Regions from separate parts of the Variovorax sp. RTB1 genome, predicted to be linked through region 2. Evidence: predicted binding sites of a transcription regulator. Region 2 holds the regulator's gene; each other region holds the start of a gene.
The links. The regulator sigma-54, encoded in region 2, starts transcription at its own class of promoters, with help from an activator protein. The targets are predictions, from matches to a motif close to TGGCANGNAANCTGCTTT.
Positions count from the first base shown of each region.

Region 1: a site for sigma-54 is predicted at 1,078-1,095, ahead of QN397_RS08340 (GTP cyclohydrolase II). Genes of this name have one in related genera too.
Region 3: a site for sigma-54 is predicted at 2,166-2,183, ahead of nirB (nitrite reductase large subunit NirB). Genes of this name have one in related genera too.
Region 4: a site for sigma-54 is predicted at 911-928, ahead of glnA (type I glutamate--ammonia ligase). Genes of this name have one in related genera too.

Region 1 covers NZ_JASJXG010000009.1:6,478-11,443, forward strand. Annotated here, with positions in the region: gene QN397_RS08330 (DUF1109 domain-containing protein) at 1-480, opposite strand, end outside; gene QN397_RS08335 (sigma-70 family RNA polymerase sigma factor) at 477-1,073, opposite strand; gene QN397_RS08340 (GTP cyclohydrolase II) at 1,265-2,593, shown strand; gene QN397_RS08345 (URC4/urg3 family protein) at 2,590-4,014, shown strand; gene QN397_RS08350 (cyclopropane-fatty-acyl-phospholipid synthase family protein) at 4,105-4,966, shown strand, end outside.
Region 2 covers NZ_JASJXG010000045.1:11,988-16,953, forward strand. Annotated here, with positions in the region: gene QN397_RS21370 (hybrid sensor histidine kinase/response regulator) at 1-1,129, shown strand, start outside; gene QN397_RS21375 (RNA polymerase factor sigma-54) at 1,139-2,752, opposite strand; gene lptB (LPS export ABC transporter ATP-binding protein) at 2,886-3,665, opposite strand; gene lptA (lipopolysaccharide transport periplasmic protein LptA) at 3,665-4,411, opposite strand; gene QN397_RS21390 (thiol:disulfide interchange protein DsbA/DsbL) at 4,512-4,966, opposite strand, start outside.
Region 3 covers NZ_JASJXG010000066.1:6,053-11,018, reverse strand. Annotated here, with positions in the region: gene nirB (nitrite reductase large subunit NirB) at 1-1,946, opposite strand, end outside; gene QN397_RS24430 (hypothetical protein) at 2,402-3,304, shown strand; gene QN397_RS24425 (DUF3606 domain-containing protein) at 3,498-3,680, shown strand; gene QN397_RS24420 (ATP-dependent DNA helicase) at 3,730-4,966, opposite strand, start outside.
Region 4 covers NZ_JASJXG010000036.1:35,143-40,108, reverse strand. Annotated here, with positions in the region: gene QN397_RS19325 (EI24 domain-containing protein) at 1-9, shown strand, start outside; gene QN397_RS19320 (competence/damage-inducible protein A) at 6-830, shown strand; gene glnA (type I glutamate--ammonia ligase) at 973-2,388, shown strand; gene QN397_RS19310 (hypothetical protein) at 2,521-3,036, shown strand; gene glnL (nitrogen regulation protein NR(II)) at 3,039-4,115, shown strand; gene ntrC (nitrogen regulation protein NR(I)) at 4,141-4,966, shown strand, end outside.

The DNA of each region.
Region 1 (4,966 bases), on a different contig from region 2:
CGCGAGCGCAGGGCGGGTCGGCGCCAGGCTGCGCAGCGCGACGATCGCCGCGACGAACACCGGCAAGCCGATCAGGCAGATGCTCAATGCGCAGGTCTTCCAGGTCTGCCCCATCAGCATCGGCATGCGTGCATCGGCGGGCGCGCCGAGCCAGGCGACGATCGCCAGCAGCCACACACCCACCGCCGGGAGCAACGCAGCCCACCAGGCATTCCGCACCGGAACTCCGGGCCGCGCCAGCCTCTGCAGCATCACGAAGCCGGCGACAGCGATGCAGGCCGGGAAAAGCAGCTTGAACCAGAACATCGGCCAGAACATGACCTCGACAAGATCGCGCCGGAGGCCGTATTCGGCAAACAGGATCAGCAGCGACAGCGGCAAGCCGACGGCCACCGCCCAGGTCATGCGCCGCGACGCCGCATGCCGCGGCACGGGCGCCACGCCATTGGCGAGCATCGTCACGAGATCGTCGGTCTTCATGGCGCGCTCCTGAATCGTGCAGCCAGCGCCTTCAGGCCGCGGTGCACGTTGACCTTGACGGCCGACTCCGACATGCCGATGAGCCGCGAGGTCTCGGCGACCGACAGCCCTTCGATCTTCACGTGGACGATCGGCAGGCGTTGGCGGTCGGGCAATGTGGCGAGCAATCCACCCAAGTCGCGCCGGGCGTCGCTGGCATCGGTAGCCGACGCGGCGAAGACTTCGAGGTCTTCGTCGATCGGATCGTGCAAGGCCTCGCGGATCGATTTGGAGCGCAGCAGATCGATCATTTTGTAGCGGGCGATGGCATGCACCCATGCCGTCAAGGGCTGGTCGGGCTGGTACGTGTGACGCTGGTTGTGCATTGCGAGCAGGCATTCCTGTACGAGGTCTTCGACCTCATCGGGCCAGCCGAACAGGCGCTTGCCCAAAAACGCGCGAAGGTGCGCGCAGAGTTTCGACAGGAACGTGTGGTACGCCGCGGCGTCTCCGGTAAGTCCACGAAGGAACAAATCACGAAGGACGGTTTCGACCGTTTCGCCGGCATTGGCGCCGCGCGCACCCGTCGCGCTGTCCCTTGTTATTCGTGGCATGGGGTGGAACGGTTACGGCACTGGCGAAAAAAGAGGTCAAAGAATTGTGCCGTGCGCTGGCTTGCCAGTTCACAAGGGGGTCGCTACATTGATGTTTTTGAGGGCCTGCAATGTCTGTTGATGCCGTTTCGATTCCTTCTCTTGCTCCCGCTGCTCCCGCTGCTTCCGCTGTTTCCGGTCCTCCGTCCCTGATGTTCTCTCTGTCGCCCGACATTGCAGTTTCCGTCGACATCCCCGTTGGCGGCGCCTTGCCCTCACCGCTGCCGGCCGTCCCTGCAACACCAGCTCAACGCCACATCCGACTCACCTCGCACAGCGGCGGCTTCGGCGCGCTGCCCATCCGTTGGGCAGCGGCCAGCGCGGCCGAACGCGGTCCGGTCGTCGGCACCACGACCTCGCGCGCGCACCGCAACGTCATCGGCACCCACAGTGGTTCGTACAGCGTGTACCGCGCGCTCGCCGTCGCGGCCGGCGCACTCAAGCGCGAGCATCGCGCCGACCTGACCAACACCGCGCCGACCGACCTCATCGGCCCCTATCCGCAGTGGAGCGAGCCCGGCAAGATCGTCTCGCTAGACCCTTGGGGCGCGCTGGTGGCCGATGTGTTTTCGGGCGAGCTCGCGGCCGGCTACGACATCCGCCCGACTATCGCCATCACGCAGGCCCACGTCATCCTGCCGGAGGTAATCGAGGCGCTGCAAAGCGGACGCCTCAAGGCCGACGGCAAGTTCCTGACCGCCGGCGGTGCCGCGATGGTGACCAAGGCGGCGATCGAGCCCGTCTGGTTTTTGCCAGACGTGGCCAAGCGCTTCGGTTGCAGCGAAACCGATCTGCGCCGCACGCTGTTCGAGGAGACCGGCGGCATGTACCCCGAGCTGGTCACGCGCTCCGATCTTGAAGTGTTCTTGCCACCCATCGGCGGACAGACGCTCTACATCTTCGGCAACCCGCGCGATCTGGCGAATCCGGAGGTCGAACTCACCGCGCGCATCCACGACGAGTGCAACGGCTCCGACGTGTTCGGCTCCGACATTTGCACTTGTCGGCCGTATTTGACCCATGCCATTGAGGAATGCATTCAGGGCGCGCAACGTGGCGGCGTCGGGCTGGTCGCCTACTCGCGCAAGGAAGGCCGGGCGCTCGGTGAAGTCACCAAGTTTTTGGTCTACAACGCGCGCAAGCGCCAGGTCGGCGGCGACACGGCAGACCAGTACTTCGCGCGGACGGAGTGCGTGGCCGGCGTGCAGGACATGCGCTTCCAGGAGCTGATGCCTGATGTCTTCCACTGGCTCGGCATCCGGAAGATTCACCGGCTGGTTTCGATGAGCAATCTCAAGTACGACGCCATCACCGGCTCGGGCATCGAGATCGGCGAGCGAGTCAACATTCCGGACGACCTGATCCCAGCCGACGCCAAGGTCGAGATGGACGCCAAGAAAGCCGCCGGCTACTTCACACCAGGCCATGTGCCCAATGCCGATGAGTTGAAGCAGGCCAAAGGTCGGGGGCTCGCCAAATGAGCCGCGACAACTACGGCGTCGACCCGGAGCGCCCGACACACAACGCAGCCGTTCGAAGTGCGGACGCGGAAGGCCATGTCGATCCGATCGTCGAGCTGACCGACGACAGCAGTCATGCGGCGGGCGCTGCGGCGTTGTTGCGCACCACTGCGGCTGTCCGCGAGCGCTCGGCCGCCTTGCTGGCACGCGCGCGGCGCGGCGAGTCGGCGTGGTTCACCATCGGCAACGACAGCACCATCGAAGATGCCGCACGGGCCGTGGCAGAAGTAACGCTTGAACGATACCCGTGGGACACGATTCCGTACCACAGCCGCTGGCGCCATTTCGAGGCCGGTGGTGTCGACCGGCTGGCCGAGTTGAACACCCTGTTGGGCGAAGCCGCGACATCGCGTGAGCGTGCCCGCGCGCAGATCGATCTGGCGTTGGTCAGCGTGTTGCTCGACGCCGGTGCCGGGCCCGATTGGCGCTACATCGAAACTGCCTTCGGCGACGAAGAAGGCCAGAGCTTCTCGCGCTCAGAAGGCCTGGCCGTGGCGAGCTTTCATGCGTTCACCAGCGGCCTGTTTTCATCCGATCCCGACCGTCCGCTGCAGGCCGACGCGGCCGGTCTGAAGGCACTCGTCACAGACCGTCTCGGCGACGCACTGCAAGTGAGCGAAGCCAATCCGCTGATCGGCCTTGCCGGGCGCGCGATGCTGTTGCGCAGGCTCGGCGAGGCGATGACCGAGCAGCCCGAGGTGTTCGGCGACAGCGGCCGGCCCGGCGGACTGTTCGACGCGCTGGTCGGCCCGTACGGCCCCGCCGCGCCACCGACGGCCGAGGTCACGGCGCACGAGATTCTGTCGCTGTTGCTCGATTCGTTCTCGGGCATCTGGCCGGCATCCAACGCCATCGACAGCCTGGCCGCCGACGGCAGCGACAACGCCGGCGGCTTCGGCACCAGCGACCGGGCATTGGCGCTCGGCGATTGCTGGCGCCACAGCGCAGTGACCGGCCCCGGCTTGACCGATGGATGGATGCCGTTTCACAAGCTCTCGCAGTGGCTGACCTATTCATTGCTGGAGCCGTTCGCTTGGGCCGGCGTCAAGGTGCGGCATCTGGAGACGCTGACCGCACTGCCCGAATACCGCAACGGCGGCCTGCTGATCGACAGTCAGGTCATCGTGCCGAAGGACCCTGCGTTTCTCGAACGCAGCTGGAAGGTCAGCGACGAGTTCATCGTGGAGTGGCGTGCGCTCACGGTCGCGCTGCTCGATGAAGTGGCGCCGCGTGTGCGCAAGGTGCTGAACCGCACGGAAGAAGATATGCCGCTGGCGTGCGTCCTTGAAGGCGGAACCTGGGCGGCGGGACGCGCGTCGGCACATCGCCTGCGCAACGGCGCACCGCCACTGATGATCGAGAGCGACGGCACCGTCTTTTAGAGACGAATTCGACCTGCAGATCCAAACGGCATCGGGCTGCGTAACAGCTCTGGAATCACACACATCGTGTGCCTGGAGAAGAAAGCGCACATGTCGCAAAACACTGCCACCGCGATCCATTGGGTCGAACAGGGCTACGTGCCAGACCGAGTCGTGCGGGCAGGCATCCGCCGCTTGTTGAAAGCGCGGGTGATCGAGCTGGAAAGCGCCGATACCGAATCCACGTCTGATCAGACCAGCGATTTTCTCGCAACAATGCGCAGCGCTGAACTGGCGCCTCTGCCCGAAAAGGCCAACGAGCAGCACTACGAAGTACCGGCCGCGTTCTTCGGCGCCGTACTCGGCAAGCATCGTAAATACAGCAGTTGCTATTGGCCCGACGGCGTCGACACGCTCGAAGCGGCCGAGGCGGCCTCGCTCAACGCAACATGCGAACGCGCCGGCCTGAAAGATGGGCAGCAGGTGCTGGAACTCGGTTGCGGCTGGGGTTCGCTGACGCTCTTCATGGCCCAGCGCTACCCCGGCAGCCAGATCACCGCACTGTCGAATTCCAGCTCCCAGCGCGAGTACATCGAATCCGAAGCGACGCGCCGCGGGCTGACCAACGTTCGCGTGCTCACCCGCGACTTCAACGTCTTCAGCAGCGACGAGCAGTTCGACCGCATCGTGTCGATCGAGATGTTCGAGCACCTGCGGAACTGGCCACGTGCATTCGCCAACGTCGCCTCATGGTTGAGGCCGGGAGGCCGCTTCTTCATGCACGTGTTCGCGCACCGCGACGCGCCCTACCCCTTCGTCGAGCGCGATGCCAGCGACTGGATGAGCAAGCACTTTTTCTCTGGCGGCATGATGCCCAGCGACGACCTGGCATTGCACTGCCAGGACGACTTGCGCCTGCTGCAACGCTGGCGCTGGAACGGCACGCACTACCAGCGCACGTCGGCAGCGTGGC
Region 2 (4,966 bases):
GCGCGCGTCGGAACAGGCGCAGGCCGAGCGTCTCCGGTTCTTTTCAGCCGCCAACCACGACCTGCGGCAGCCGGTGATGGCGATGGGCCTGCAGGCCGAAGTGCTGCGGCAGCAACTGCGCGCCGGCGAAAGCGCCGCCGTGGTGCAAGGCTCCGTCGATGCGCTGTCACGGGCACAGCAGGCGCTCGAAGGCTTGACCAACCAGCTGCTCGAAATCGGTCGCATCGAGGCCGCTGCCGACCCGTTCACGTTGACCGCGGTCGCCCTCGCACCGCTGCTGAACGAGTTCGCACGGCAGGCAGGCAGCGGCCGGGTGCGGGTGCGTTGCCCGGCCGAAGCCATCGTGTGGACCGACACGGTGGCGCTGCGCCGCATCGTCGCCAATCTGGTCGACAACGCTGTCAAGTTCGCACCCAATGGCCGCGTGTTGCTGGCCTGTCGGCGCCGGCCGGACGGCTGGCGCATCGAGGTGCGCGACAGCGGCATCGGCATCGCTTGCGAAGCGCAGGAGCGGGTGTTCGGCGACTTCGAGCAGGTCGGGAACGTGGAGCGCAATCTACAGCGTGGGCACGGGCTGGGGCTGGCCATCGTGCGGCGCCTGGCGATGCGGCTGGGGGTCCAGATCACGCTGCGGTCGCTGCCGGGACGCGGCTCGGTGTTCGGCTTCACGCTGCCATCGGCCCCTCGCGATGCGCACCCCGACCGCACGGCACGCGCCGCGACCGCGGCGGCGACCAGCACCGCTGCGCTCGACGCCATGCCGCTGGCGCCCGGCTTGGCGGTGCTGGTGGTCGAAGACAACGCTGTGGTGGCCGACAGCCTCGCGGCCCTGCTGCGCCAATGGCAGGCGCTGCCACGCATCTACGAGAGCGCGGCCGAGGCGCTGGCGCTCGCCGACCTGCAGGCCATCGACGTCGCGCTGTGCGATATCCGCTTGCCGGGCAAGCTCGACGGTATCGACCTGGCGCGACGCCTGCAACTGCAAAAGCCGTCGCTCACGATCGCGCTGATCTCGGCCGATATCGATGAAGCGACGCTGCACCTGGCCCGCGAGCGTGGCTGGCATGCGTTGCGCAAGCCGGTGCAGCCGGCGGAGCTGCGCGGGATTTTGTTGCAGGCGCGGCGGTAAACCGACGCCTTACAGCGCCTTGCGCAGATTCGCCGGTGCGATGCGCAGCGCTTCGCGGTACTTGGCGACGGTGCGCCGCGCACATTCGATCCCCTGCTCTTTCAGCATGTCGGAAATCTGGCTGTCCGACAGCGGCTTCTTGATGCTCTCGGCGCTCACGAGTTGCTTGATGAGCGCTCGCACTGCCGTGCTGGATGCATTGCCGCCGGTTTCGGTTCCGAGCGCCGAACCGAAGAAGTACTTGAGCTCGACCGTGCCGTAAGGCGTCGACATGTACTTGGCCGTGGTCACGCGGCTGATGGTCGACTCGTGCAAGCCCAGCTCGTCGGCGATCTCACGCAGCACCAACGGGCGCATGGCGAGTTCTCCGTGCACGAAAAAGCTCTTCTGCCGCTCGACGATGGCGTTGCTCACCCGCAGGATGGTGTCGAAGCGTTGCTGGATGTTCTTGATGAACCAGCGCGCCTCCTGCAGCCGCTGCGACAGCGCCTGGCTGCCCTCGCCCTTGTGCGCCTTGAGCGCGCCGGCGTAGATGTCGTGCACGCGCAGACGCGGCATCACGTCGGGGTTGAGCATCACGCGGAACTTGAGCGTTGCGCCACGACCGGTGCGGGTGACGATCACGTCGGGCACCACGATGTTGCGCTCGACATCGACGAAGCGGCGGCCCGGCTTGGGCTCCAGCTTGGCGATCGCCTGCAGCGCGCTGCGCACTTCTTCTTCGTTGCTGCGTGTGAGCGTGGCCAGACGTTTGAAGTCGCGCCGCGCGAGCAGCTCCATCGGCTGCTTGCAGATCAGGATCGCAGTCTTGCGGATCTGCTTTTCTTCGGCCGTCTCGTTCTCATGGGCGAGCGCCTTCAGCTGGATTGCCAGGCATTCGCCGAGATCGCGTGCGCCGACGCCGACCGGCTCCAGGCTTTGCAGCAGGCCGAGCGCCACCTGGAAGTGGTGGACGAGACCGTCGAACTGGTCGTTGTCATCGCCCGCGAGGCCCGATGCCAGCGCTGGCAACGAGTCTTCGAGATAGCCATCGTCATTCAACGATTCGATCAAAAAACGCAGTGCGGCCTGGTCGTTTTCGTTCAGCCGCAGGCTCAGTGCCTGTCGGTGCAGGAAGGATTGCAGCGACTCCTGGCTGCGCGCGAGCTCGGTGGCGTCGGTGCGCTCGCTGCCGTCGTTCGGGCCGAGGTTGTTGCTGCTGGCTGGCGCCTCGCCGCCCCATTCCCCATCGTCCGGCGTCATCTCGACCGTGCCGTCGCCGCCCCAGTCGGGCTCCTGGTCGGACATCTCGGCGGCCGGCGCTTCGGTCTCGCTGGCGGTGGTCGCGGTGCTGGCGCCGTCGGCACTGGTCGCGAGCGCGCTGGGCGCGAACTCGCCGTCGCTCTCGCTCTGGCGGTCGCTGTCGTGCTCTTCGCGCGGCGCTGGCGCGTCGGACACGTCGATGCCGAACTCTTCGCGTGCGGCTTCTTCGGCCGTGCGCTCCAGGAACGGGTTGTCGTCGAGCATCTGCTCGACTTCCTGGCTCAACTCGAGCGTGGACAACTGCAAAAGCCGGATCGACTGCTGCAGCTGTGGCGTGAGCGCCAAATGCTGCGAGACACGAAGAGAAAGACCTTGCTTCACGGACAGCCTGCCAGACACACTCTGTTCAAGAAACACCGCAGAACCGGCTTTGCCGGGCTGTTGGTGTTGCCCCCGGTCAGGGGGTGGAAGAAGCGACACGCAGTGCGCGACGACCTGGGGGCGAGCAACAAGTTCACATCCGGAAGTGTTCGCCGAGGTAGACGCGTCGTACCTCGGCGTTGTCGACGATCTCCGAAGGCGTGCCCTGTGCCAGCACTTGCCCGTCGCTGATGATGAAAGCGTGATCGCAGATGCCCAGCGTTTCACGCACGTTGTGGTCGGTGATCAGCACGCCGATGCCGCGCTCTTTGAGAAAACTGATGATTCGCTGGATTTCGATAACGGCAATCGGGTCGATGCCGGCGAAGGGTTCATCCAGCAGGATGAAGCGCGGCTGCGTGGCGAGCGCACGGGCGATTTCGACCCGCCGCCGCTCGCCGCCCGACAGCGACAACGCCGGCGAGTTGCGCAAATGTTCGACGCGCAGGTCGTTCAGCAGCTCGCTCAGCCGCTCTTCCATCCGTGCCTTCGATATCGGGACCGCCCTGCCGGACTCGTCGGTGTCTAGCTGCAGCTCGAGCACGGCCCGCACGTTCTCTTCGACCGTGAGCTTGCGGAAAATCGACGCCTCCTGCGGCAGGTAGCTCAGACCCATGCGCGCGCGCTTGTGGATCGGCATGTGCGCGATCGGCTCGCCGTCGATGGTGATCTCGCCCGCGTCGGCGCGAACCAGCCCGACGATCATGTAGAACGAGGTCGTTTTTCCGGCGCCGTTCGGGCCGAGCAGCCCGACCACCTCGCCCTTTTGCACGCCGAGCGACACATCCTTGACGACCGTTCGGCTGCCATAGGTCTTTTTGAGGCCGCGCGCTTCGAGGCGGCTGCCGACGTCGATCGTGTCTGCGTTTTCGATCACTTGCGCGGTTCTCCGCCGAGCGTGGTGCTCTGGCGCAGGCCGGAGCCTGCAGCGGGGGTGGCGGGCACCGTCGTGGCCGGCGCGGCACTGGAACCCGAGCCCGGACCGGACGCAGGCGGAGCCGCTTTGGCGCCACCGGCTGCCGACGCCGGAGCGCGCGGCGTGAGCACCGCCCTGACGCGACCACCCGAAGCACCGGCCGCGACGCTGGCGTCCGGCGGCAAGGTAGAACCGTTGACCGTGAAGGTGTCGTTGCTCTGGTCGTAGACGATCAGCGGGCCGGTGGTTTCGTCGTTGACCTTGGTGCCGATCAGCCGCCGCATCACGGCATGGCCGATGAACTTGACGTTGTCGGCGCGGCTGTCGTATTCGATGCGATCAGCTTCACCCTCTGTCCACTCGTCGCCCGGGGCGTCGCGTTTCTGCTTGTAGTAAGCCAGCTTGCCCGGCTCGGGCGTGACCACGCCGTATTGGTAGCCCTCGGGGTCCTGGCGCACGTCGATGCGGGCGCCGCGAATCACGATCGTGCCCTTGGTGACGAACACCTTGCCGGTGAAAACGCTGGTTTGCTTCAGGTCGTCGTAACGCAGCGCGTCCGACTCGATGTTCATCGGCTTCAGTCGGTCGGCCTTTTCGGCATGCGCCGGCAGGCCGGTGCCGAGTGCCAAGGCGAGCAATGCACCAAAGGTGATCGCGAAAGCAGAACGAAAGGAGCGAAGGGGGGATTTTGAGCGCAGGGTCATAGAGGCACGAAACTTGCTGCGCATTGTATGCGGCCAACTGACACGACCTTGACGAAAAAGCCCGCCGAAGCGGGCTTCTCAAAAAACGCGTGTGACAGCTTCAACCTTTGCGCGCTTCGGTGATCAGGTAATTGGCGACCTGCAGCGACTTGGTCATGTTGCCGGCGAGCTCGCCGTCGACGTAAAATCGCCCTGCCACGCCAAGAGCAGGCACACCGGCCACCTTGTACTGCTCGGTGATTTGCGTCGCCCGCTTGGCCTTGCTCACTACGCCGAACGAGGTGAACGCCTCCGTGAACTTGACTTTGTCGAGGCCGTTCTTTTCGGCCCACGCAATGATGGCCGCGTCGCCGTTCACGTTCTGGCGTTGGGTGTGGATCGCATTGAAGACCTTCATCGTGTATTCGTCGAGCTTGCCCATGGCATCGAGCGCGTAATACAGGCGCTGCTTAGGCTCGACGTCGTTGCCGACGAACGGCACGGGAACGCGACGGAACGCGGCGTCTTTCGGCAACGTTTTGACCCAGGCTTCGAGCTCGGGCTCGAACGCATTGC
Region 3 (4,966 bases), on a different contig from region 2:
TCGTCCACGCCGTAGCGGCACCAGGTCGAGCCGACGCAGCTCTTCACCGTGCGCAACGACTTGCCATAAGCATGGCCTGACTCGAAGCCGGCCGCGATCAGTTCTTCCCAGATCGGCGGCAGCTGTTCGACGCGCGCACCGAACAAATCCACGCGCTGGCCGCCCGTGATCTTGGTGTACAGGCCGTACTTCTTTGCGACCTGGCCGACGGCGATCAGGCCATCGGCCGTGACCTCGCCGCCGGGCATGCGCGGCACCACCGAATAGCTGCCGTCCTTCTGGATGTTTCCAAGGAAATAGTCGTTGCTGTCCTGCAGGCTCGCCAAGTCTTTCTTCAAGACGAAGTCGTTCCAGCACGACGCGAGGATGCTGGCTGCGGTCGGCTTGCAGATATCGCAACCCAGGCCCTTGCCGTGTTGGGCCAGCAGATCGCCGAAGGTCTTGATCTCGCCGACGCGCACCAGGTGATACAGCTCCTGGCGCGAATACGCAAAGTGCTCGCACAGGTGGTTGTTGACCGCCATGCCGCGCTTGGCCATCTCCATCTTCATGACCTGCGTGACCAGCGGCACGCAGCCGCCGCAAGAAGCGCCAGCCTTGGTGCAGGCCTTCATGTCGGCGGCGGTGCAGACGCCCTCGCCCACCGCCGCGCAGATTTGACCCTTGCTGACGTCGTTGCACGAGCAGATCTGGGCGGTGTCGGGCAGCGCCTCCACGCCGAGCCCGGGCCTGGCCTTGCCGTCGCTCGACGGCAGGATCAAGAACTCCGGATCGGCCGGCAACGTGATGCCGTTGAGCGCGAGTTGCAGCAGGGTGCCGTACTCGGCGGCATCACCGACCAGCACCGCGCCCAGCAGTTGCTTGCCGTCTTCGCTGACCACGATCTTCTTGTAGATCTGCTTGTGCTCGTTGATGTACTGGTAGGCGCGCGACTTGGGTGTCTTGCCGTGCGCGTCGCCGATGCTCGCCACGTCCACGCCCATCAGCTTGAGCTTGGTGCTCATGTCGGCGCCGGTAAAGGCGGCGTCGTCCTGCCCGGCGATGTGCTTGGCGGCCACGCGCGCCATGTCGTAGCCCGGAGCCACGAGGCCGAAGGTCTGGTCGTTCCACGCCGCGCATTCTCCGATGGCGTAGACGTTGCGGTCGTTGGTGCGGCAATGGGTGTCGACCGCGATGCCGCCCCGCGCGCCGATTGCCAGCACGCTCTGCCGCGCCAATTCGTCGCGCGGACGAATGCCGGCGGAGAACACGATCATGTCGGTCTCCAGATAGGTGCCGTCGGCGAACACCATGCGGTGCCGTGCGGTCGCGCCGTCGACGATCTCGACCGTGTTGCGGCCGGTGTGCACGTGCAGGCCGAGCGCCTCGATGCTGTTGCGCAACGCGCGGCCACCGCCCTCGTCGACCTGCACCGCCATCAGGCGCGGGGCGAATTCGACGACGTGCGTTTCCAGGCCCATGTCGCGCAGCGCCTTGGCACATTCGAGTCCCAGCAAGCCGCCGCCCACGACCACGCCGGTCTTCGAGCGGGCGCCACATTCCTTCATCGCTTCCAAGTCTTCGATGGTGCGATAGACAAAACAGTTGGGGCGGTCGCGGCCGGGCACCGGTGGCACGAAGGGCGACGACCCCGTGGCCAGCACCAGCTTGTCGTAGTGCACCACCTCGCCGTCGGCGGTGGTGACGGTGTTGTGGCGGCGCTCGATGGCCACTGCGCGAGCCGCCAGTCGCAAGGTGAAGCCGGTGCTCTCGAAGAAGCCCGGCTCGACCAGCGACAGGTCTTCAGCCGTCTTGCCGGCAAAAAATTCAGAGAGATGAACCCGGTCGTAGGCCGGGCGCGGCTCCTCGCACAGCACCGTGACCTGTGCATCGGCGATGCCGAGCGCATGGAGCTGTTCGAGAAATTTGTGGCCCACCATGCCGTGGCCAATCACTGCGATTTTCATGTCGTGTCCTGCACGCAGCCGGTCCGGTGAAAGGGGGCGGTGGCCGACGCTGTCAGGACAGAGTCGACACGGCCCCCGCTCGCTGGATGCGGATGCAAATCGGGTTGGAACAGACGAACAGTCGAGCATCGATGCTCTCAGTTCGTTCGGATCCCGCCGTCATTGGCGGAGGCAATGTGTTGGCCGCGGCGACGGTGCCGTCGGAACACTGATGGACATCACGCAACATCCATGCCGGCCTTTTTGCGCGATGAGTCTTCTGAATGCCGAAAGCATGCGCTGTTCTGGCGCGCGAATCCTTGGTTTGGTGCACCTGACAACTTGGCAGGAACTCGTTTGGCGTGCGACAACATCGGCAAAATGCGCAGCTCGATAGCTCAAAAGGAATGACTGTGACTCCGACGACCCGGCCTCTTGCCCCCTTGACCACTCCGAACGCTTCGACCACTTCATCCATGTCGGCGATGACCGTGGCCGCCGCCATCCTGGCGCTCTGCGCAGGTTGCGGCACGCGCTCGCCGGCACCTGCCAACGCGCCTGCATCGACTGCGCAGGCTGCAGCTGCACCAGCGCCCGCCCGCGCCGCGCCGGTGAAGCCAGTGCGCGAAGGCATTGAATACGCAGCGCTGTCGGACCTCATCGGTGAAGGCACCGGCAAGCAGGTGAAGCAGGACCTGGTCGGCAAATCGGTCAGCGTCGACCTTGCCAAAGCCACCGGGCACAACGTGCCTGCAGGCGCGTATGCGGTCGACAGCACCGACCAGACCTTTTTCGTGTGCAGATCCGTCGCGCCCGGCTACACGGGCGGCGCCGTCACCGCCAAGGTCCGCGACTACCGCTATCTGCCCCGAAGCAAACAGAAGATCGTCGACCTCGACCGCTGCGCGCCTGAAGTCGCTGCAGTCGCCGCGCCGATTGCGGCCGCGCCAGCGCCTGCTGCTGCGGCGGCCGCAGCGCCTGCGCCCTACGCTGGAGGCGCCAAGCCCGGCATCGATGCCAAGGGCAACGTGACGGACTCGTCCAAGGTCGAGGCCGGCAGCGGTCGCACGGTCAAGGGCTTGAACGACTACGAAGGCGAAATCACCGGCAACCCGGCACCCGGCAGCAAGTTCACCAAGCTCCAGATCGGAATGCCCTTGCGACAGGTCACGGACCTCGCTGGCCCGCCGACCGACCAGGGCGCCTACATGACCGGCAAGGCCTGGATTCCGTTCTATTTCGGCGCCGACCGTCATCGCTTCGAAATGACCTACAAAGGTCAGGGCCGGCTGATTTTTGCCGGCGGCGGCATGGGCGATTTCTCGAGTGGCTATCTGATCTGGATCATCCACAACCCCAACGAAGCGGGCTACCGCTAGTCGGCACGCCGGCGCACCGGCCATGGCCGCAGTAGTACAAAAGGCCAAGTGAGCGCAGGACTACGCGGGTCAACGCCTGAAGCAATCTTTTGGGATGTAAGGGCGTTTTCCTGCACGGTCCGTGGCACGCGTCTGTCCTGGGGGCTGCATCGCGCGACTGAAGATTGCGTCCATGCAAACGAAGGAGCAAACCATGACTCAGTCCGATGACATCGTCGTGCCGACAAATCCCGGCCAGGCGGTCGATGTGACCCAGCTCGCTGCGGTCGAGCAATGGACCCGACAGCTCGGGGTATCCGAGGAGGCGCTGCGTCTTGCAGTGGCCGAAGTCGGCACATCCGCAGAAGAAGTGCGAACGCATCTCGGCGTGAGCTGAGCGAAGCGCCGTCGCGCTGCGCGAAGCAGGCTTCACTGATCGCTCGCGGTCAATGAAGCTCGATGCGCCACCACGGCGGCAACAGCCGCCGCACCTCGGGCAGCGCGAACCGATCGTCGAGCAGATACAACACGCCTGCATCCTGCTCGGTGCGAATCACGCGGCCCGCTGCCTGCACGACCTTGCGCAGGCCGGGATAGAGGTACGTGTATTCATAGCCCTGCCCGAAGCGCTCCTGCATCCGCTCGCGCATCACGTCGTTCAATTCGTTGTGCTGCGGCAGTCCAAGACTCGCAATGAAGGCGCCGACCAGACGCTCGCCGGGCAGGTCGATTCCTTCACCGAAAGCGCCTCCCAGCACAGCAAAGCCGATGCCTTGCCCGCCTGCGACAAAGCGGGCGACGAAGGCTTCGCGCTCAGACTCCCGCATGCCACGCGACTGGGCCCACATCGGCACGTCGGGATAGCGCGCGGCCATCGCATCGCACGCACTGTCCAGGTAGTCGAAGCTGCTGAAGAAAGCCAGGTAGTTACCGGGTCGTTGCTGGTACTGCGCCGCGATGATCTTCGTCAGCCGCTCCAGCGATCGATCGCGGTCACGGTAGCGCGTCGAGATCTGCATTGCCACGCGCACCGTGAGCTGGTGCGTTTGAAACGGCGAGCCGACATCGAGATGTGCGGTGCCTTGCGGCATGCCGAGTGCATCGCGATAGAACGCGAAAGGCGCGATCGTTCCGGAAAAGCACGCGACAGACAGCGCACGTTCGAAGCGCGGCTTCAGGAAATACGCCGGGATCAGGTTGCGGATCGCGAAACCGCAGGGGCCGTCAGGATGTGCATCGATCGTACTTTCAAGTACCGAGTGCTCGCCGAACTCATCAGACAGACGTACGAAGCGAAGCATGTCGAAGAAGAACGGCTGCATTGGGCCGTTGGCCTCGGCCGGGTGATCCGCGAAGTGGTCGGACATGGCGCCGATGGCTTCCTGTAGCGCGCGATGCAGGCGTTCTGGAATCTGGTCGCGGATGGCGTACGGCGTGAAGGCGGATGGCGTCGCGCCGCGCTGCGCCAGCTGCAGCGAATCCCACTCGCGCTCCAGCTTGTCGAGCGCCTGCTTGATGTGACGCGGTGCCACGCGCAGCGCAACGGCGAGCGCGGCGCTGTCGAGCTCGGACGAGTACATGCTGCGCGCCCGCTCGATCAGGTTGTGCGCCTCGTCGACCAGGACCGCGGCGCGCCACTCTTCGTCGATCATGAGCGCGTACAGGAACGCACTGCCGTCGAAG
Region 4 (4,966 bases), on a different contig from region 2:
TCCCCATGACCCGTCAATCCAGTCCCGGGGCCAAGCGCGCCTTCGGCCTCATCATCGTCGGCGACGAGATCCTGTCGGGCAAACGTGTCGACAAGCACATGCCCAAAGTCATAGAACTGCTTGCCGCGCGCGGCCTGCCGCTGGCTTGGGCGGAATACGTCGGCGACGAGCCACTGCGCATCACGGCGGCGCTGGCCCGGGCTTTCGCTTCCGGCGATATCGTCTTTTCTACCGGGGGCATCGGCGCCACGCCCGACGACCATACGCGCCAGTGCGCTGCTGCGGCGCTCGGCGTGCCGCTCGCGCTGCACCCGGAGGCCGAGGTGCTGATCCGCGAGCGGATGCAAGACACGGCCCGTGAGTCGGGCGTACCTTACGAGCCCGATCGCCCCGACAACGTGCACCGTTTGAACATGGGTGTGTTCCCGCTCGGCTCGAACATCATCGTCAACCCGTACAACAAGATTCCGGGCTTCAGCGTGGCCGACGTGCACTTCGTTCCTGGCTTCCCGGTGATGGCTTGGCCGATGATCGAATCGGTGCTCGACAGTCGCTACGCTGGGCTTTTTGCGCACGGCTCGGCGGCTGAAAAATCAGTCATCGTCTTCGGTGCGATGGAAGCCACCCTCACCCCGCTGATGGAAGAGATCGAGCGCACACACGCGGGCATCAAGGTGTTCAGCCTGCCCAGCGTCGACCATCCGACCTACGGGCGGCACATCGAATTGGGCGTCAAGGGCGATCCCGGCGAGATCGAGGCTGCGTATTCACAGCTTCTGGAAGGGTTGCGCACCTTTGATGCGCGTCTTGGCCCTGAATTGGTGCGTTAATTGCGATTGCACCAAGAAGGCGAGCGACCGCCTTCTTTTGGACTCATGGGCCGCAGAACCCAGCCAGGCTCAGGGGACAATGGCACAAAACCTGCATTCATTTCTTCCGCGTTTCCAACCACTATCCCAACAGGAGAACCTGATGTCAAAGACCGTCGCCGATGTACTCAAACTCGTCAAGGAAAGCGAGGTCAAGTTCATCGACTTCCGATTCACCGACACGCGAGGCAAGGAGCAGCACGTGACCGTGCCGGTATCCGCTTTCGATGAAGACAAGTTCACTTCGGGCCACGCGTTCGACGGCTCGTCGATCGCCGGCTGGAAGGGCATCGAAGCGTCGGACATGCAGCTCATGCCCGACCCGAACACCGCCAACATCGATCCGTTTTTTGAAGAAACGACGCTGATCCTCACCTGCGACGTCATCGACCCGGTCGACGGCAAGCCTTACGAGCGCGATCCGCGTTCGCTGGCCAAGCGTGCCGAGGCTTACATGAAGGCCTCCGGCCTGGGCGATACGGCCTACTTCGGACCGGAACCAGAATTCTTCGTGTTCGACAGCGTTCGCTGGAAGAACGACATGTCGGGCTGCTTCGTGAAGATCGATTCCGAAGAGGCTTCGTGGAACACCGACAAGGAATACGAACACGGCAACACCGGCCATCGCCCCGCAACCAAGGGCGGCTACTTTCCGGTTCCGCCAGTCGACAGTTTCCAGGACATGCGCTCCGAAATGTGCCTGGTGCTCGAAGCATTGGGCATTCCGGTCGAAGTGCATCATCACGAAGTCGCGAATGCGGGCCAGATGGAACTCGGCACCAAGTTCAGCACGCTGACACAGCGCGCCGACTGGGTCCAGTTGCAGAAGTACGTGATCCAGAACGTGGCCCACGCCTACGGCAAGACCGCTACCTTCATGCCCAAGCCGATCGTTGGCGACAACGGTTCCGGCATGCACGTGCACCAGTCGGTCTGGAAAGACGGCAAGAACCTGTTTGCGGGCGACGGCTATGCAGGCCTGTCGGAATTCGCGCTGTTCTACATCGGCGGCATCATCAAGCACGCCCGCGCGTTGAACGCCATCACCAATCCTGGAACCAACAGCTACAAGCGCCTGGTCCCCGGATTCGAGGCTCCGGTGAAGCTGGCGTACTCGGCCAAAAATCGCTCGGCTTCGATCCGTATTCCGTTCGTCGCAAACCCCAAGGGCCGCCGCGTCGAAGCGCGCTTCCCTGATCCACTGATGAACCCGTACCTGGGTTTTGCCGCATTGCTGATGGCCGGCCTCGACGGCGTTGAAAACAAAATCCATCCGGGCGAAGCCGCCACCAAGGATCTGTACCATCTGCCGCCGGAAGAAGACGCGCTGATCCCGACCGTGTGCCACAGCCTCGACCAGGCGCTGGAGCATCTCGACAAAGACCGCGCCTTCCTCACCAAGGGCGGCGTGTTCACCGATTCGTACATCGATGCGTACATCGATTTGAAGATGACCGAAGTCACGCGCTTCCGCATGGCGACGCACCCGGTCGAATTCGACATGTACTACTCGCTGTAAACCGGCTTACCCGGTTCACGCGTTAAAAAAGGACGGCCTAGGCCGTCCTTTTCTTTTTGTGGGGAACAAGCCGAAGGTCGTATTGTCGAATTGCACGAAAATGTCAGCTTGATGCGCACTACCTCCACCCCCATGAAGACTGCTTCTTTTCTATTGATGGCCGCCTCGTTCGTCGCATCTCTGGCCGGCGTATCTGCCTTCGCGCAGGAGAAAGTTTTTCGCTGTGGCAACGAATACACCAACAACGCAGCCGACGCGGCCAAGCGCGGCTGCAAGGTGATGGAAGGCGGCAACCTGACGATTGTGCAAGGCACGACGCCGCGTGGCGCTTCGGTTGGCAGTAGCGCCGGTGGCTCTTCGGCCGCAAAGGCACCGGCCGGCAGCCCGCGCGTCGAGGGCTCCGACCAGCGCGCACGCGATGGTGAGGCCCGCTCGGTGCTCGAGTCCGAACTCAAAAAGGCCGAGTCCCGGCAAGCCGAATTGTTGAAGGACTTCAACAATGGCGAGCCCGAGAAGCAGGGCGCGGAGAGTCGCAATTACCAGAAATATCTCGATCGGGTCGCCGAAATGAAGGCCGAGATTGCCCGCAACGAAAGCGACATCGCCGGCATCCGGCGCGAAATAGGCCGCTTGCCGGCTAGAAACTGAGGATGGTTTTCGGCAAGCCCGCCGGCACCGGCAAGCGTTTTCAAACCTTCGATCTTCTCTCTACATTGATCGCCGTCGTCCGCATGGACGGCGCGGTTTCGTTCGCCAACGCCGCGCTTGAAGACGCGCTAGGTACGTCGCGTCGAACGCTTGAAGGTTCACCGTTCGGCAACTGTTTCAATGAGCCGAACGTCTTCCGCACTGCTATCGATGGTGCGCGCAGCAACGACTTTGCGACGCTGCGCTACGAAGCGCTGCTGCGCCGCGGCAGCCACGAAATGATGCCGGTGCAGGTGACCCTGGCGCAAGGCGACAAGCCGGGCGAACTCATCATCGAGCTGATTCCCATCGAGCAGCAAGTGCGGCAAGACCGCGAAGAGCGTTTGCTCGACCAGGCGCAGGCCAACAAGGAACTGATTCGCAATCTGGCGCACGAAATCAAGAACCCGCTCGGCGGCATCCGTGGCGCTGCGCAGCTGCTTCAGATGGAGGTGGAGTCGCGTGATCTTGTCGAGTACACGCAGGTCATCATTCATGAGGCCGACCGGCTGCAGACGCTGGTAGATCGGCTGCTGGCGCCCCATCGGCGGCCGCATGTGGTGGGTGACGTCAACATCCATGAAGTGTGCGAGCGGGTACGCTCGGTGATCTTGGCGGAGTTCCCGCGCGACCTCGACATCGAGCGCGATTTCGACCCGTCACTGCCGGAGTTTCGCGGCGATCGTGAGCAGCTGATTCAGGCCACGCTCAACATCGTTCACAACGCGGCGCAGGCGTTGGCCGAGCGACGCGCGGCCGGCGACGCGCGCATCACGCTCAAGACGCGCGTTGCCCGACAAGTGATCTTCAATAAGCAGTGGTATCGATTGGCACTGGAATTGCATGTCATCGACAACGGACCGGGTGTGCCGGATGCGATCAAGGACCGCATCTTTTACCCACTCGTCTCCGGAAGGGAAGGTGGAACCGGGCTGGGGCTGACGCTAGCGCAGACATTTGTGCAGCAGCACCACGGCCTGATCGAGTGCGACAGCGTACCGGGCCGAACCGATTTCAAAATACTGATACCGCTGCCATAGCGCAGCGATGGCAACAAGGAGCTGCATGAAGCCGATTTGGATAGTGGACGACGACCAGTCGATCCGCTTCGTGCTGGAAAAAGCGCTGCTGCGCGAAGACCTGCCGACACGCAGCTTCACCAACACCCGCGAAGTGCTCGCCGCACTTGAGCTGGCAGCCGACGATGAAACGCAGGGCCCTCAAGTCCTGGTGAGCGACATCCGCATGCCCGGCGGCTCCGGGCTCGACTTGCTCGACAAGATCAAGGCCAAGCACCCCGGCCTGCCCGTCATCATCATGACGGCGTTCTCCGACCTCGATAGCGCCGTTTCCGCGTTCCAGGGAGGCGCTTTCGAATACCTGCCCAAGCCTTTCGATTTGCCGCGCGCAGTCGAGTTGATCCGTCGGGCCGTCGACGAAAGCCAGCGCGAAGAAGTGGCCGAAGAGCGCATGGCCGCCGCCCCCGAAATGCTCGGCCAGGCACCTGCCATGCAGGACGTGTTCCGTGCCATCGGCCGGCTGTCGCAGAGCAACGTGACGGTGCTGATCACCGGTGAATCGGGTTCCGGCAAAGAGCTGGTGGCGCGCGCGTTGCACAAGCATTCGCCGCGCACCAATGGCCCGTTTGTCGCTATCAACACCGCCGCCATTCCCAAGGATTTGCTCGAGAGCGAATTGTTCGGTCACGAGCGCGGCGCCTTCACCGGAGCGCAGACCATGCGACGCGGCCGCTTCGAACAGGCCGAAGGCGGGACGCTGTTTCTCGATGAAATCGGCGACATGCCGTTCGACCTGCAGACGCGTTTATTGCGCGTGCTGAGCGACGGTCACTTCTATCGGGTCGGTGGCCACAACTCTGTCAAGGCGAACG